Regions from separate parts of the Paenibacillus sp. FSL R10-2771 genome, predicted to be linked through region 2. Evidence: predicted binding sites of a transcription regulator. Region 2 holds the regulator's gene; each other region holds the start of a gene.
The links. Region 2 encodes Rex, which represses fermentation and respiration genes when NADH is low (regulators of the CRP and FNR family bind a similar motif). Its sites were predicted from a motif close to TTGTGAAATATTTCACAA; they were not measured.

Region 1: the regulator Rex is predicted to act here: its motif matches at 1,401-1,418, upstream of NSU14_RS32565 (cytochrome ubiquinol oxidase subunit I).
Region 3: the regulator Rex is predicted to act here: its motif matches at 1,739-1,756, upstream of NSU14_RS34460 (formate/nitrite transporter family protein).

Annotation. Positions count from the first base shown of each region.
Region 1 is NZ_JBBOBM010000001.1:7,505,831-7,511,798, forward strand. Features, by position in the region: gene NSU14_RS32550 (S1C family serine protease) at 1-390, shown strand, start outside; gene NSU14_RS32555 (cold-shock protein) at 785-985, shown strand; gene NSU14_RS32560 (cold-shock protein) at 1,078-1,308, shown strand; gene NSU14_RS32565 (cytochrome ubiquinol oxidase subunit I) at 1,532-2,920, shown strand; gene cydB (cytochrome d ubiquinol oxidase subunit II) at 2,924-3,937, shown strand; gene cydD (thiol reductant ABC exporter subunit CydD) at 3,937-5,700, shown strand; gene cydC (thiol reductant ABC exporter subunit CydC) at 5,697-5,968, shown strand, end outside.
Region 2 is NZ_JBBOBM010000001.1:2,243,487-2,249,454, reverse strand. Features, by position in the region: gene NSU14_RS09525 (amidohydrolase) at 1-552, opposite strand, end outside; gene NSU14_RS09520 (redox-sensing transcriptional repressor Rex) at 539-1,192, opposite strand; gene dinG (ATP-dependent DNA helicase DinG) at 1,412-4,270, opposite strand; gene NSU14_RS09510 (tetratricopeptide repeat protein) at 4,387-5,028, opposite strand; gene panD (aspartate 1-decarboxylase) at 5,143-5,526, opposite strand; gene panC (pantoate--beta-alanine ligase) at 5,519-5,968, opposite strand, start outside.
Region 3 is NZ_JBBOBM010000001.1:7,927,567-7,933,534, reverse strand. Features, by position in the region: gene NSU14_RS34465 (MFS transporter) at 1-343, opposite strand, end outside; gene NSU14_RS34460 (formate/nitrite transporter family protein) at 811-1,638, opposite strand; gene NSU14_RS34455 (FAD-dependent oxidoreductase) at 1,879-3,243, opposite strand; gene NSU14_RS34450 (formate--tetrahydrofolate ligase) at 3,609-5,243, opposite strand; gene NSU14_RS34445 (glutathione peroxidase) at 5,498-5,968, opposite strand, start outside.

The sequences.
Region 1 (5,968 bases), 5.3 Mb from region 2:
TTCGCGATTCCTGCCAACCATGTAATGGAGACAGCGGATGAGCTTGCGGCTAACGGGAAAATTGCCCGTTCCTACCTGGGCGTGTACTCTGTAGATTTGAATAATCCGTATGTACCGCTTGCTGAAGACCAGCGCAAAGAGCTTAACCTTCCAACTACGGTAACCGACGGGGTTGTAGTATTGGATGCAGTGGGTCCGGCAAAGGATGCAGGCCTGCAATTCAATGATGTAATTACCAAGTTTGATGACAAGTCGATTACATCCACCTTGTCCCTGCGCAAATATCTGTACGACCATACCAAGATCGGCGATGATCTGCAAATTACATTTTACCGCAATGGTGAAGTGAAGCAGGTGACGGTACAACTTCTTGAGAAACCCGAGGAATAAAACCGGAAGCCGCCGTATATAATAATAAGGCAGTCAGGATAACGGAAACGGTTCATGCCGTCCTTTTATGCAAAATTTAAGAGGACGGGGCCCGTTTCAAGTCCAAATTAATGGGGTAAACAATGATATCGGCTATAAATATTACTATTTAGACCAACTGGTAACCCTTACATTGGGAAGAAGACCTTATAAGGGAAAAAACGGAGAAATTCGGATGGGACAGCTTGCCTTTGTTAATAAGGTGTGGTAACATGAAATTATTCATACAATTGATACCTAATTCTCGCATTGAAAAGGGCTGTCAAATGAATCACAACCTTTCTCAATGTGTGAATTTTTTCTTTGTCTGAAGATAAAAAGAACATATTAATTTAAATTTGTGGAGGTAACACACATGCAAACAGGTACAGTTAAATGGTTCAACGCAGAAAAAGGATTCGGTTTCATCGAAGTTGAAGGCGGAAGCGACGTATTCGTTCACTTCAGCGCAATCACTGGCGACGGCTTCAAAACTTTGGACGAAGGCCAACGCGTTGAATTCAACGTTGTTCAAGGCAACCGCGGACCACAAGCCGAAAACGTTGTAAAACTGTAATTAATAGAAGGTGCCGTCCCCGCTTGTGAAAGTTGGGACGGTCTTTTTTTATCGTTACTCAGCTTGTAACATAAAGGAAGGGAGGAACGGCAATGAACTACCGGAAGAAGCCTTTGGAGGAAGTACCGGAAGAAAATACCGCAATATGGGCCTGTACCAACGATGGATGTAACGGATGGATGAGGGATAATTTCGCATTTGAGCATGCGCCTTCTTGCCGTCTCTGTCATTCCCCGATGGTTCGTAGCATGAAGATGCTGCCGCAATTGCTTAATTCGAATGGCGATCTCAAATCGCTTAAGAAAGGTATTTCCATTACCTAAACCAATGCCTTTATGAACCAAGACAACTATAAATGATGGACAAATCCAAGACGGTGAAACCGTCTTATTTTTTTTGCTTTCTTTATGTAATATTGTGATATTTGTCACAAATTTATTGAATTTCATGCTCAAACAGGGTGTATAATGTGATAATTATCACACTTTAGGCCCTGAAAATTTGACAGAATAGACATATCGAATGGGGAGAAGGAAGGGGAGAAATATGGATACAGTAATGCTGTCGCGTATACAATTTGCGTCGACGACGATTTTTCATTATTTCTTTGTGCCGGTATCAATCGGACTAGCGCTCTTAATTGCTATTATGGAGACCATGTACGTTAGAAAAGGCAATGAAGAGTACAAAAGAATGGCGCAATTCTGGGGAAAGCTGTTCCTCATTAACTTCGCAGTAGGCGTAGTGACAGGGATATTGCAGGAGTTCCAGTTCGGAATGAACTGGTCTGACTATTCGCGCTTCGTCGGTGATGTTTTTGGAGCCCCGCTAGCTATTGAAGCCTTGTTGGCATTCTTCCTTGAGTCCACGTTCATCGGAATCTGGATCTTCGGCTGGGATAAGGTATCCAAGCGTATTCATCTATTATCGATCTGGCTGGTAGCCTTCGGAACGATGCTCTCGGCATTCTGGATTCTGGCCGCCAACTCGTTCATGCAGCATCCGGTAGGTTTCCAGATCAACAACGGACGGGCTGAAATGAATGATATCTTCGCACTGATTACAAACGGTCAGCTGCTGGTGGAGTTCCCGCATACAGTGCTTGCCGCATACGCTACAGGCGCATTCCTCGTAACGGGGATCAGTGCTTATAAATTGCTTAAGAAGCAGGACGTGGCCTTTTTCCGTAAATCGTTCGAGATCGCGGCCATTGTCGGTATTATCTCTTCATTTGGCGTAGCTGTTGCCGGACATGCCCAAGCGCAGTATCTGGTTGAAACACAGCCAATGAAGATGGCTGCTTCTGAAGGGCTATGGGGTGAGAGCGGCGACCCGGCACCTTGGACAGTCTTTGCTAATATCGATACAGAGAATCAGACCAGCAGCGGAGAGGTGCAGATTCCGTATCTGCTCAGCTTCCTGTCTTACAGTAAATTCTCCGGTGAAGTTAAGGGTATGCTGGAGCTCCAGAAGGAGTACGAATTAGCGTATGGACCTGGAGATTATATCCCGCCTGTCAAAACAACCTTCTGGAGCTTCCGGATCATGGTTGCGGCAGGCTCGCTAATGATTGCACTTGGCGTGTATGCCATCTACCTCATGTGGCGCAAGAAGATGGACAAACCAAATACCTGGTTCATGCGGTTCATGTTCTGGGGGCTGCTGCTTCCGCCGATTGCCAACACGTCAGGCTGGATTATGACGGAGATCGGGCGTCAGCCATGGACAGTATTCGGACTTATGACTACGGAAGACAGTGTATCACCTAATATTACAAGCGGACAGGTGCTGTTCTCGGTGATTTCGTTTACCGCAATCTATGCCATACTGGGTGCGGTAATGATCGGCCTGTTCATCAAGGTTATCAAAAAAGGCCCTTATGCTATGGATAACGAACACGGCGAATCCCACGATCCGTATAACAAGGAGGATTAACCCATGTCACTTAATGAATTATGGTTTCTGCTGATTGCAGTGCTGTTTGTCGGGTTCTTCTTCCTTGAAGGCTTTGACTTCGGTGTAGGGATGGAGACGCAGATTCTGGCCAAGAATGATACAGAGCGCCGGGTACTGATTAATTCCATCGGTCCGTTCTGGGATGCGAATGAGGTATGGCTGATTACGGGAGCAGGCGCGATGTTTGCCGCCTTCCCGCATTGGTATGCGACGCTGTTCAGCGGATTCTATATCCCGTTCGTGTTCGCCCTGCTGGCGCTGATTGCCCGCGGTGTTGCCTTTGAATTCAGAGGTAAACGCGATTCGAAGACGTGGCAGAAAACCTGGGATGTCTGCATCTTCTTCGGCAGCTTCCTGCCGCCGTTCCTGCTGGCTGTGGTGTTCGCCAGCTTCATCAAAGGCTTGCCGATTGACGGGGATATGCAGATGTATGCCGGTTTCTTCGATATCGTAAATGCCTATACAGTTGTAGCGGGAATTACAGTAGTCCTGCTGTGTCTGGTACATGGACTGATGTTCACTACGCTCCGCACCCTGGGAGACTTGCAGGAGCGGGCCCGTAAGCTGGCCCAGAAACTGCTGATTCCTCTGGCAGTGCTGCTGGTGGCCTTCGTTATAATGACGTACAATATGACAGATATCTTCGATAAACGCGGAACCCTGCTATGGATTGTAGTTGCTCTGGGCGTAGTCGCTTATCTGCTCTCCGGATACTTTATGACCAAGAAGAAGGATGGTTATGCCTTCGGAATGACCGGGGCAGTAATGGCGCTGTCGGTAGCTTCGATCTTCATCGGACTGTTCCCGCGGGTGATGATCAGCTCGCTGGATCAGGCGTTCAACCTGACGATTACGAATGCGGCTTCCGGCCACTATTCACTGAAGGTAATGACGATCGTGGCGCTGACCTTGCTGCCATTCGTGCTTGGTTATCAGATCTGGAGTTATTTCATCTTCCACAAACGGGTTCACGAGAAGGAGCATCTTGAATACTAATGGATAAAAATTTGCTTGGGTACAAAGGAGTAAAGCCTGTCTTTCTGATTGTCGGCTTCCTTACCCTGGTGCAAAGCCTGTCCATTCTTCTGCTGGCGAAATCGCTGGCCGAAGTTGTCTCTGCGCTGTTTGCGGGAGAACCGCTGAAGGAACAAGGGGCTAAATCGCTCTTGTTCCTTCTTGCGTTTCTCGTGCGCCATGCCTGTGCCATGCTGATGAGCCGCACATCTTACCGCTTCGCGGAAGCTACCGGCAGCAGCATGCGGAGACAAATGATGGACAAGCTGTTCCAGCTGGGACCGAGGCTGGCAGGTGACCGGGGAACCGGAAATGTGGTCACACTTGTGCTTGAAGGAGTAACCAAGTTCCGCACTTACCTGGAACTGATTATTCCGCGGATGGTCGGTATGGCGGTAACACCGGCTCTGCTGCTTGTCTATGTATATACCCAGGATACGTCCAGCGGTGTCATTCTTACCTTAACGATGCCGATCATCATTGTCTTCATGATTCTGATCGGTATGACGGCCCGCAAGCAGATGGACCGTCAGCTGAAGTCCTATCGTACGCTTTCCAATCATTTCGTGGATTCGCTGCGCGGGCTGGAAACCCTGAAATTCCTTGGACGCAGCCGCAGCCATAGCGAGAGTATTGCAGCGGTCAGCGACCGCTACCGCTCGGCCACGATGCGTACGCTGCGCGTGGCGTTCCTGTCTTCATTCGCAATGGACTTCTTCACCATGCTGTCGGTGGCATCGGTAGCGGTAAGCCTCGGGCTGCGTCTGGTCAATGAGCAGATGACACTGGTTACGGGGTTAACGATCCTGATTCTGGCCCCGGAATATTTCCTGCCGGTACGGCTGGTGGGCGCGGACTTCCATGCCACACTCGACGGCAAGGAAGCCGGAGAAGCGATGAAGAGCATTATTGACCGCGAGACCGTGCAGGCGAAGCTGCTGGAGCCGGGGGAAGAGGAAGCTATACAAGATGGGAAGGCTCCGGGAGCGTTTTTCACGTGGAACAATAACAGCACTTTACGGCTTAACGAAGTTAGCGTCAAATATGAAGAAGAAGGCGCATCCTCGCTCGAAGAGGTGAAGCTTGAATTCAACAGATATGCGAAGATCGGCATTATCGGGGAGAGCGGGGCAGGCAAGTCTACACTCGTGGATATCCTGGGCGGCTTCCTTCATCCGACCTCCGGCAATATCACGATTAACGGAAATGGGGTCAGTGCGCTTACGGATGAGGAATGGCGCAAGCAGACCGCTTATATCCCGCAGCGTCCTTACATCTTCAGCGGCACACTGGCTGACAATGTGCGGTTCTATTATCCGGAGGCTACGCAGGAAGCTGTTGCGGCAGCACTGGAGTCTGCCGGATTATCAAAGCTGGTATCTTCGCTGCCGGGCGGCTTGGATGAAATGATCGGGGGCGGCGGACGTTCGCTAAGCGGCGGACAAGAGCAGCGTGTGGCACTGGCCCGTGCTCTCTTGAGCAGCCGTCCGGTTATGCTGCTGGATGAGCCGACGGCTCACTTGGACATTGAGACAGAATATGAGCTGAAGGAAACGATGCTGCCGCTGTTCGAAGGCAAGCTGGTATTCCTGGCTACGCACCGCCTGCACTGGATGACCGACATGGATCTGATTGTCGTCATGCAGCAGGGACGGGTAGCCGAAGTCGGCACACACAGCGAGCTGACAGCCCGTAAGGGTGCTTACTATGAGCTTATTCAAAGTCAATTGGAGGGAATCCATTGAAACGTGAAGGATGGTTTGCTCCCTATTACTCTGCCTACTTCTGGCGGTTCGTGCTGATCATTGCATTAGGCGCACTGACGATCTTCTCGGCGTCTTCCCTGATGTATACCTCAGGCTTCCTGATCTCGAAGGCATCGATTCCGCCGGAAAATATACTGATGATCTATGTACCAATTGTCGGCGTGCGTACTTTCGGAACCAGCCGGGCCGTCATCCACTATGTGGAGCGGCTCGTAGGACATGATACGATTCTTCGCATTCTCTCGAA
Region 2 (5,968 bases):
GAGCATTGCAGTAATTCTGCCGTCAGCCTTGCCATGCCAGTTCCGGGCAAAAGCAATCGCCTCCGCGAGCTTGTGATTCTGCACCTCTTCCGGACAAAGGCCAATAACACCGCGCATAAGTACAGCACGGATGCCTGACTGCTCGGTAACCTCAGCAACCCGGTCCATATGGTCATACATATCGAGGAAGGTCGTAGTGCCGCCCTTCAGCATCTCAAGAACGGACAAAGAGGTTCCCCAGTACACATCATCACCGGTGAATTTCTCTTCCATCGGCCACATTTTTTCCTGCAGCCAAGCCTGCAGTACCATATCATCGCCGTAGCCGCGCAGCAGTGACATCGCCGCATGGCCGTGGGTGTTGACGAGACCCGGCATGAACAGCAGCCGGCTGCCGTCAATAACCTCGGCATCCTCTTCAATTACAGGCTTATCTTCACCTATGTAAGTAATAAGATCATTTTCGATGGTCATATAACCGCTCAGCACCGGCTCTTCGCTGCCAGGCACCAGAAAACGCCCGTTTTTAATAATGGTTTTATTGCTGCTCATCTTCAGCTTCGTCCTTTCCGTCATGCAAATAATAAGCCAGACTCTGCAGATCCGTAGTGAAATCGGCGGCATGAATCCGGATATTGGCCGGAGTCTTCAGAATGACAGGCGCAAAATTCAGGATCGCCTCAATGCCCGAATCCACCAGAATGTCAGCAACGTTCTGTGCTTCACTGTCCGGAACGGTAATAATCCCGATGCGGATGCCCTGTGCACGGATGGTATCCCCCAGCTCACTCATCGGCTGAACAGTCAACGAGTTGATCTGCTGGCCTACCTTAGGCTCATAAGCATCAAATACAGCTGTAATCTTCATCGTATCCTTCAAGTAAGCATTGTAATTCGACAAGGCGTGGCCAAGATTACCTGCACCTACCAGAGCTACATTAATCTGCTGGTCCAGCTTGAGAATATGCCTGATCTTCTCAATCAGATAAGAGACATCATAACCAATGCCTTTTCTGCCGAAATCACCAAAATAAGCCAGGTCCTTGCGGATCTGGGCGGGGTTGAGATCAAGCTTCTGTCCCAGCTCCTGAGAAGAAACTGTTGAGATTTCACGTTTTTGGAGATCGTTCAGGAAACGCAGGTACACTGGGAGTCTGCGAACGACGGCCTCCGATATTTTATCCGATTTCATGTTTTCTCCTCCTAAAAGTTTTGATAGCATATGCTGCTTGATTCAACTTCGCAAAACTCGCTTCGTAAGCATTCACTTAGGTTTGATAGCATATGCTGCTTGATAAGCCGGTTATAGGAACCATGCTCCGGGTACTACTGCCCGTTTGGGCAGCAGCAGTGGAGCACGGGACTTCAGAACAATAATTACTTATACATAATATCAACCGGAGACGGATTATTAAACCCCGCCTTCTTCAAGCCATTCTGCAATCCGCGGAACGATCTGATCCGTCAGCATATGCTCCATCTTGGGACCGGGCAGCGAATACAGGAAATACTTCCCATAATAAGATTCGATTACCCTGGTATCATATACAATAACGATTCCGCGGTCCTGCGCGGTGCGGACCAGCCGCCCGAAGCCTTGCTTGAAGCGGATTACGGCCTGCGGGACGGACAGCTTCATGAACGGATTCTTCTTCTGTGCCTGGAGCAGCTCCGACTTCGCTTCAGCCAGCGGATGATTAGGCGGCTGGAACGGAAGTCTGACAATGGCCAGACAGGTCAAAGCTTCACCGGGAATGTCTACACCTTCCCAGAAGCTGCTCGTACCCAGCAAGACTGACGCTGTACTGTCCTGGAACCGCCGGATCAGCTTGCTCCGACTGCCGCCTTCTACGCCTTGTCCAAGCACCGCGATATCCTGCGAAGCCAGGGCCTCCTTCAGCGGATCATAGACCTGGCGCAGCATCTTGTAGGAGGTGAAGAGCACCAGCATCCGCCCGCGGGTAGCCACGGCAGTTTCTGCCAGAGAATGGACCAGTGTATCCACAAAGCGGGCATCCCCTATGCTTCCCTTGACACTCGGGAAATCACGGGGAATGACAAGCAGTGCCTGCTCACGGTATTTGAACGGCGACGGAAGCAGGGCTGTCATCAGACGGCCCTGCTCTGCAGCCTCACCAAGACCGAGATTATCTATCATGAACTGGAATGACTTATCCACAGACAAGGTGGCCGAGGTCAGGATGATACTCTTCTTCTTGTCGAAGAACAGCTCCCTGAGCTGGGTGCTCACATCCACCGGAACGGCATACATCTGCAGCGATTTGCCGCGGTAATTGCCGCTCCCCTCCAGCCAGTAGACGATATTCTCGTCATTCAGTCCCATAAAGAAACGGATCTGCTCCCGGATGGAGGCCAGGTCCTTGAACAACCCGCCGATATCCGTCACAAGACTGTCCGAAGAGGACTGGCTGTCCGTATCACGCATCTCACTGAGCATTTTATCACCCTTGCGGATGATATCACTCAAGCTGAGATGGAGTGTATTCTCCAGAGCAGCCAGCTCCTCCCACTCTTTGGGCTTCTTGCCCGGCTGCAGGCGTGCGACAAGCTGGCCGGCTTCACCGGCTCCGGCATCGCTGCGTTCAGGCAGCAGGCCGAAGAGCTTGTCGCTAAGTGTATCCCAGGACTCCTTGACGGTAAGCAGATCCGGATAGATCCGGTCGATAACACCGCTCCATTCCGAAGCCTGCTCACTGCCGGACGACTGCAGGGTCTGGCGCAGGGCAGGCAGCTGTCCGCTCCGGCTGTCCTTGTACAGACGGGTGAGCGTATGCGCCACGGTGAAATATTTCATCTGCATTCCGAGATGTTTGCCGGCAATGTCCTCCAGATGATGCGCCTCATCAATGATGAGATGCTCGTAAGCCGGAAGCAGCTGATGCCCGGCCTTAACATCTGCGAATAACTTGGAGTGGTTAGTCACCACCACATCGGAAATCCCGGCTTCATGCTTGGCCCGGTGATAATAACATTTCCTGAACCAAGGGCATGAGCGTCCCAGACAAGAGTCGGTATCACTGGCTACGGTCTCCCAGAAATCACCGCCGCGCCCGCTTAAGTTCAGCTCTTCATCATCGCCGGTCTCCGTCTGGGTCAGCCAGACCATCATCTGCGCGGCCGTAAGCGCTTCTTCCCTGGGACTTGTGAAGTCCCTTTTATTAATTCTATGTTCAAACTTACGGAGACACAAATAGTGTCCTCTCCCCTTAAAGATCGCTGCCTTGAACGGAAAGGGCACAACACTCGTCAAAAGAGGGATGTCGCGCTCACGCAGCTGATCCTGGAGGTTGATCGTATGCGTGCTGACCATGACCTTCTGATTACTGCGGACACTGTGATAAATGGCCGGAAGCAGATAGCCCAGCGATTTGCCGGTGCCGGTTCCTGCTTCAATCAGCAGATGCTTATCCTGATCAAGCGCCGTCATGACCTCCTGGATCATCAGTTCCTGGGCTTCACGGCTCTCATATTGCGGAAGGGTGTCCTTCAGACGTTTGGTTACCTCTTCCATATACTCCCCGAAGGTAATATTCTGCAGCGGGTTGTCAGATCCTTCCTCCCGAGGCGGAGCCAGCTCTGCCCAGTCGCCTACAGCAAGGGCCAGCTGCCGGTAGAAGGTCAGGTCTCCTTCCGGCTGGAAGGTCTCCATTTCGCGCTCACGCTGCAGACCATCGAAATACCAGGCCAGGTCACTGTCTTCATCGGCGAACAGCTCATTGAGCCGCTGGATGGTCAGGAGAGGCAGGCTGTCCAGCTCCTCCAGACATTTCAGCAGCACAAGAGCAGTTGCGAGGGCATCACTGTCCGCCTGATGGGGACGCTCATGCGTAAGGCCGAAATGGCTGCTCACGGACCCAAGCTGATAGGTAGTCAGCGAGGGAAAGCATATTTTGAGAAAATCGATAGTATCCAGAATCCGGCCCTGAAACGGCAAATAACCGCAGCGGTCCAGCGCATTCTGCAAGAAATGAAAATCAAACGCCACATTATGTCCAACCAGCACAACATCATCGAGCAGCGGCACCAGTTCCATCATCATCTCATCAAGTTCCGGCGCATCCTGCACATCACTGTCTGTAATTCCGGTCAAGCCCGTAATAAAAGGAGGAATGGGTGCTCCGGGCTTGACATAGGAACCATACACCCGGGAGATGGACCTGTCTTCCTCTATAATGGCAAGGCCAACCTGGATGATCTCTCCCACAGATTGGGTTCCCGTAGTTTCAAAATCAAGCACGGCAAATTTCATTATAAGTTCTATTCCCTTTCACTTGAGACTCTTTATCAGCATAACAGAAGTTACGAAAAAAGGCGATGCACACCCCTGGTGAAGTAGGTTGCATCGCTTAAACGGATGAAAATTAATTATAAAAGCGAGACCAGCTGTTGTCCGAACTGAAGCTTCCCGCCCCGCTTGCGGCAAACCTCCAGGTTAATGTTCGGCTCAGGAAGAGCGGGATCATGCAGCAGAGAAAGGCTGAACAGCTCACTTGCTTCATTAAAACGTTCCTGAGAAGCTCTGATGCAGCCAAGCGCATTATAAATCATCGCCTTCAGCTTCGTTTCACGGATGAGGCCGAGCATATGATTCAGATGCCCCCAAGCCGTCTCCCCTTCACCCTCCTGCAGATAAGCCATAGCCAGATACAGCCGGGCAGCCAGACTGTCCGGGTGCCGGGCAGTGACTTCCTTGAACTGTTCGATACATTTGCGGTACATAAGCAGCTTATAATAACCCTGTCCCCTGACAAAAGCATCCATAGCAAGCTCTGGCGCTTCCTCCTCAGGTATTTCCTGCTCCGGCTGCGGCTGAAAATCTGCCTGATTGCGGAACTGGCTAAGCTTCTCGGCAAAGGCCAGCCATTCATCCATTACATCATCGCTGATCCTGTGGAGCATATTATATTTGGATAAAAGGTCGTTGCGGCGGGCACCCTCCGCAGTAGGATAGTCAGCACTGATCTCCTGCAGCATCTTGTTCATCTCAGCAAATAAATGTTGAAACACCGGACATCCCACCCTTACTGATAATGAATTCAGCTTAAGCTTGCCTGACTTCATTTTTCACAAGTCGGGGTGTCTTCATCCCTGCCATTGATTACATGGCTCAAACAGTGGGTTTTAGGCAATCGTCGCGTGAATCTCATGATCCGCCAGCTTCACCGGCTGATTGTCGGCATCTACAAATACAACGGTCGGCTTATGGTCCGCCAGCTCTTCGGATGACAGCATGGCGTAAGAAATAATGATAACGGTATCCCCCGGCTGCACGAGGCGAGCGGCTGCACCGTTCAGACAGATAACGCCGCTGCCGCGCGGGCCTGGGATTACATAGGTTTCCAGCCGGGAACCATTGTTGTTATCCACGATCTGCACTTTCTCGTTCTCCAGCAAATCCGCGGCTTCCATCAGATTCTCATCTATGGTAATGCTGCCGACATAATTCAAATTGGCTTCGGTGACGGTAGCACGGTGAATTTTGGATTTCATCATATGTCTAAACAAGAGCGTGAGCCTCCTTGGGAATAAATACATTATTGTCGATCAGGCGGGTTCTGCCGAATTTCACGGCAAGTGCCATAATCACCTCTCCGCCGGCAGCACTCAGCTTACCGCCGCCTTCCAGGCTCTCCAGATCCGGGAAAGTCAGGATTTCCGCGTAATCGATGACCGCAAGCGGGGATTCAGCAATAACTGAAACCAGCAGCGCCCGGGCCTCCTCCACCGTTCTCACCTTGCCGTTCTCCAGTGCCTGGCGGACTTCGCGCAGGGAACGGGACAACACCAGTGCCTGTCTGCGCTCTTCAGCGCTCAGATAGACATTGCGTGAGCTGAGGGCCAGTCCGTCTTCTTCCCGCACGATCGGGCAGGCGATAATTTCAACATTCATATTCAGGTCCGCCACCATCCGGCGGAGAACAGCTACCTGCTGGGCATCCTTCAATCC
Region 3 (5,968 bases), 5.7 Mb from region 2:
GAGAGTTGAACAACCCCATCAGGCCCATAACTATAATGAATATACTCCAGCTGCCGCTTGCCCAAGGAAGAGCAAACAGGGTCAGCGCGTTCATAGCCAGTGCTCCGACAATCAGGCGGTTTACCCCTACCTTGTGATACAAAGATCCGCCCAGCAATTGCCCGGCAATCCCCCCGAGGGATTGAACCAGCAGAACAATTCCCGCATCTTTCATACTGCGTCCCAGCTCATCAAATACATACATCGTAACCAGCGGCCACATCAGCGCACTGCCGGTTGCATTAATGAGACTGGCAATCAAGAACACTTTGACTTCCTTCGGATAGGCCTGCAAAAATCTCATAACTTGTCTTTCATCCCCTGTAACATAGGTGTCATTAATCCATCCAGTATCATCTGAAAACAGGATGACGGGCAAGTTCTCGCGTTAACGCTTTATCGCATAGCATCATTGAATTCACTGCTGCGAAATTCCCAATCACTTCCCGCCTGCCGTGCTATTTATATTCTATAACCGCAGCTTCTGCACGTAAAGAAAATAGGTTGAAATGACCTGATTCGTTCCCCGCAGGCCAGGGTAATAGTGCATATGAAACACTCCCTATTTATTCGCCGTGAATCCGATTTCGTTCCCCCGAGTCGGATATGCACGGCGAATTTTGTTTTGCCCTGAAGTTATTCCAGGCAGAGCCGGGCTAACAAAAAACACTCCCTGTCTCTCTGCGATTCCCAAAAACAGGGTGCCGAGAAGCCAGGAAGTGCTGGGGCCAAACTATTGAACATGCCGGTCATCACCGGCGGATTTTGAAATTAAGCGTGTTTCTTCACACTTGCAGCGGAGATTCCTTCAACAGCCGTTACAGCTGCCGGCTCCTTACGCAGGTAAGCCATCCAGTAAGCCGCTGCGACGAAGATCGCGCCGCCCGTAAGATTGCCCAGCCATACCGGGGCAAAGTTGGCGAAATACTGCGCCCAAGTGAAATGTCCTTCGAAGATGGCAGCAGGGATAAGGAACATGTTAGCTACAACGTGCTGGAAGCCGATGGCTACAAACGCCATTGTCGGGAACCAGATACCGAGGATTTTGCCGCTGAAATTATCTGCTCCATAGGAGAGCCACACTGCCAGCGCCACGAGCCAGTTACAGCCGATCCCGGAGATAAAGGCCTGCAGGAAGGTCGCATCAATCTTGTGCTCAGCCATACTCACCAGCTTCTCCAGATACACCCCGTCCGATGTAAGGCCAACGACATGACCGAAGAAATAAGCAACGAACAAGGCTCCTGCCAGGTTGCTGAGTGTAATCAGCACCAGGTTCTTAATCACTTCCCAGAACGAAATCTTCTTCGCAATAAAAGCAAGCGGCACCGCCATCATGTTGCCTGTCAGCAGCTCGCCTCCGGCAAGCAGCACCAGTATCAGCCCTACCGGGAATACCGCAGCTCCGATGAAGTTAGCGATGGACCCCCACTCGGCAGGCGCACCGGCAATGACACGAATATCCAGCAAAAATCCGAGCGCGATAAACGCTCCTCCCAGGAAACCAAGAATAAGTACAGTACTGAGCGGATTGTGCGCTTTCTTGACTCCGTTCTCTACCGTTACTTCGGCGATCCCCTGCGGTTTGTTATAAGCCATGATTCCTATCCCCTTCTAATTACTTAAAATTTGTTCCTTTATGCCATTGTAACGTGATCACAATCACATTAACGTGATAAAAATCACTCTCAGAAAACCTAAGTGAAAGTTTTCACTGACATGTCAAATTTACCATAAAAGGTTAGGCGGCGGAATATTTTTCTCATTCGGACCCGGAATTAATAGTTAAAACCATAAAAAAAAGGAGCCCTTAACGGGCCCCGGCGAAATCAGGCGTGATTAGACATGCACTGGTTCTTTAACGGCAACTGTCTTGGGCAGTGCCTGAAGTCCTGCAGTGTTCAGGAAGTTCCAAGGCTTGTTGTAGTGCGGCTGGAAGAAGAAATCAATGAAGGCCAGCTGGTCCACGGTCATTTTATTCTGAATACAAACCGATACGGTATTGATCGACTGCGTCAGATCCATCTTGGACATAATCTGTGCCCCAAGAATGCGGCGGGTCGCACGTTCGAATACGACTTTTACCTGAACCTGCTCGAATGTCGGCATAAACTCCGGACGGTAGTTGTCAATCAGCATAACACTTTCAGCATCCATACCTTCGGCTTTGGCGGCATCCTCGGTAAGTCCGGTTCCGGCAATATTGTCTTCATAAATCTTGATGCCTGATGTTCCCTGCGTACCCATATAAGGAATCGTGTTCGAGACCAGATTGCGGGCTACCAGTGTCCCCATGCGTACAGCGTTCGTGGCGAGCGGAATATAGGCATGTTTACCGGTCGGGTTGTAATGAATCGCACAGCTGTCACCAGCGGCATATACATCCGGCAGGCTGGTCTGCATGTAATCGTTGACCATAATAGCGCCGTTCGGAAGCATATCGACTTGACCCTTGAGCAGCTCTGTATTCGGACGGAAGCCGATGCAGAGAATGACCAGATCGGTTTCATGCTCTCCCTTGCTTGTAATGACCTTGGTCACTTTGCCGTTCTCTCCGGCGAATGCTGCAACCTTCTCTCCAAGCGCAAGTCTGATGCCGTGCTCTTCAAGAGATTGTTGAATCGGAGCCGTGAATTCTTCATCGAGATATTTACTCAGAATGCGGTCTTCCCCGTCGATCAGGGTAACTTCCTTGCCGTTCATCTGAAAAGCTTCAACCAGCTCAACGCCGATATATCCGGCTCCGACTACTGTAATTCTTTTCACCTTCTGCGCTTGTTCAATAATGGTGTTGGAGTGATTATAATTCTTCGAGAGCAGAATCCCCTCCAGCTCTATACCTTCCAGCTTAGGCACAATCGGCCATGAGCCTGTTGTCATAATCAGCTTGTCGTACGTATCTTCAAATTCTTCACCTGTAGCGAGGTTGCGGGCCTTCAATGTTTTGCGGGCGGTATCCACATTCGTCACTTCATGGCGCATCTTCGTTTGCACACCCAGTGCTGCAAGCTGTTCCGGGGAAGAATAGAACAATCCCTGCGGGTCCTTGACGACTCCCCCTACGTAAAGCGCAATGCCGCAAGACAAGAACGATATGTTATCGTTGCGCTCGTAAACCGTAATCTGGGCATCCGGGTACAGCTGTGCGGTATTAACAATTGCGGCGGTTCCGGCGTGTGTACATCCAATGACTGCTACTTTCATGATTTCTTCCTCCTCCAATTTACAAGCCTGTTTCTCTGTAGTTGTGATTAATTTCACTTTATACACTGATTATATTGTGATATTTATCACATTACAAGCACTTTTGTGAATTTTCTCACATTGTTCACAATTTCAATTTTTAATTATCTGCACGAATTTCTTTTCTTCTTGCATTAGTTTTCCCCGCCAGTAGGACATTATGTCTGTCAGCAGCAGGAAGCAGCAGGAAGCAGCGTTAGGGTGTGAAACTGTATAAATTCTAATCTTTGCAGCAAAAAAAGCCCCACTACACCGCAAACCTTCTGCGGAACAAGTGAGGCTCTATCTAATGGATGGCTGCCGCCTGTATGCGGCCAAAAAACCGTTTATTCCAAACCGGAGATCACACCATCTTCATCGACCAGCAGCCCTTCTGCGGCCGGTTTGGCGGGTAGGCCCGGCATCGTGACAATGTTCCCTGTGATGACTACAGCAAATCCTGCGCCAAGGGACAATGTAATGTCCCGTACACCCATGGTGAAGCCTTCCGGTGCTCCAAGCAGCCTCGGCTGATCCGAGAAGGAATATGGCGTTTTGGCCATACAGACCTGAAGCTGGTGCAGGCCCAGCCTGTCAATAACAGCCAGACTGCGTTTGGCTGCCGGGGAGAAGGCCACTTCTGCGCCATGGTAGATTTCGGTGACGATTTTATTGATTTTGGACGGAATGTCCAGGTTGTCTTCATACAGCGGCGCGAACTTTACGGCCTCTTCCCGGTCCAGCAGCTTCTTCAGCTCCTGCGCCAGTTCCTGCCCGCCTGCGCTTCCTTCAGCCCATACCTTGGATACCGCAGCAGGCACACCCAGCCGGCGGCAGGCCTCCAGCACCTCGTTAATCTCCGCCGGGGCATCCCCTTCAAAGTGATTGAGGGCAACGAGTACAGGCACACCAAATTTGCCGAGATTCTCAATATGGCGCTCCATATTGGACAATCCGGAGAGCAGCGCTGCCCGGTTGCCGGCATACAGCTCCTCCTTGCGGACACCTCCGTTATATTTCAGTGATTTCACTGTAACCACCAGCACTGCGGCAGAAGGGGTCAGGCCGGCCTGGCGGCATTTGATATCCATGAACTTCTCAGCACCAAGATCTGCGCCAAAGCCCGCTTCAGTCACTACCACGTCTCCGAGCTTCAGGGCGTAGCGGGTTCCGATTACACTGCTGCAGCCGTGGGCAATATTGGCAAAGGGTCCGCCATGCACAATCACGGGCGTGCCTTCAAGCGTCTGCACCAGATTAGGCTTGACCGCTTCCTTGAGCAGTGCAGTCATCGCCTCAACGGCTCCGATGTCCTTCGCGGTTATTGGCTGTCCCAATTGGTCATATCCAACCAGCATCCGGCTCAGCCGTTTCTTCAGATCCGCGAGGTCATTGCAGAGGCACAGCACAGCCATAATCTCAGACGCCGTCGTGATCTGGAAGCCGCTCTCCCGCACCGTCCCGTTGCCGTCGCCAAGACCGGTCACTATATTCCGCAGACTGCGGTCATTCATATCCATCACACGTTTCCATACTATCCGCTGCGGGTCCAGGTTCAAGGCGTTGCCCTGAAAAATATGATTATCAATCATCGCGGAGAGCAGGTTATGCGCGGAGGTCACCGCATGGATATCTCCGGTGAAATGCAGATTAATCTCGTCTGCCGGAACAATCTGCGCCTTGCCTCCGCCGGTTGCACCGCCCTTCATGCCCAGGCAGGGTCCAAGCGAAGGTTCACGCAATGCCGCTACCGTCTTGATCCCCGCCGCATTCAGCGCCTGGGCTAATCCGATGGTTGTCAAGGTTTTGCCTTCACCCGCCGGTGTAGGGTTAACTGCCGTAACCAGGACCAGCTTGCCGTCCGGTTTGTGCTTCAGCTCCGCCCACAGGGACGGCGACAGTTTGCTTTTATATTTACCGTACAACTCCAGATGCTCTTCATTGATCCCTGCTGCCGATGCTACCTCTGTTATTAACCTCATGCCTTTATGAAACCCTCCTGCCGTTATTATCCTGCATCCCATAATTCTTTATGCAATCTCCGTAGATGAGTGAAACATTCCTCTTCAAAGGATACAGTGTCTCTGAAAAGATTCAAGGATAATTTTCATACTGGGGATACTTCCGTCTCTACAGTCAAGCAGAAACCGCTTGCTTAGATATCAAAAAAACTCCCGGACAGGGTGCGGGTGCACCCCAATCCGGGAGCGGACTATTTTGTGACAGCTATCCTTACTTACTTCAGCAGCGATTCAATAAGGTCCTTCATGCTCTCCGGTGATTCCTTCGGCTCCACACGCGCCACCACATTGCCGCTGCGGTCTACCAGAAACTTCGTGAAGTTCCACTGGATATCGCTGCTCTCCCCGTCACCCGGCTGCTGGCCCTTCAAATATTGGAACAGCAGGCTTGCCTCCGGCCCATTCACATCTACCTTGGCAAACACCGGGAAAGTAACGCCGTAATTGATCTGACAGAAGGCCTCCGCTTCCTCACTTGTACCCGGCTCCTGGCCGGCAAACTGGTTGCAGGGGAATCCCAGCACAACAAGCCCTTGATCTCCGTATTGTTCGTACAGCTTCTGTAAATCTCCGTATTGCGGGGTAAGCCCGCACTTGCTGGCCGTATTGGCGATCAGCAGCACCTTGCCCTCATAGTCCTTAAACGGCACTTCTGTACCCGAAGGTGTGACTCCGGCAAAACTATA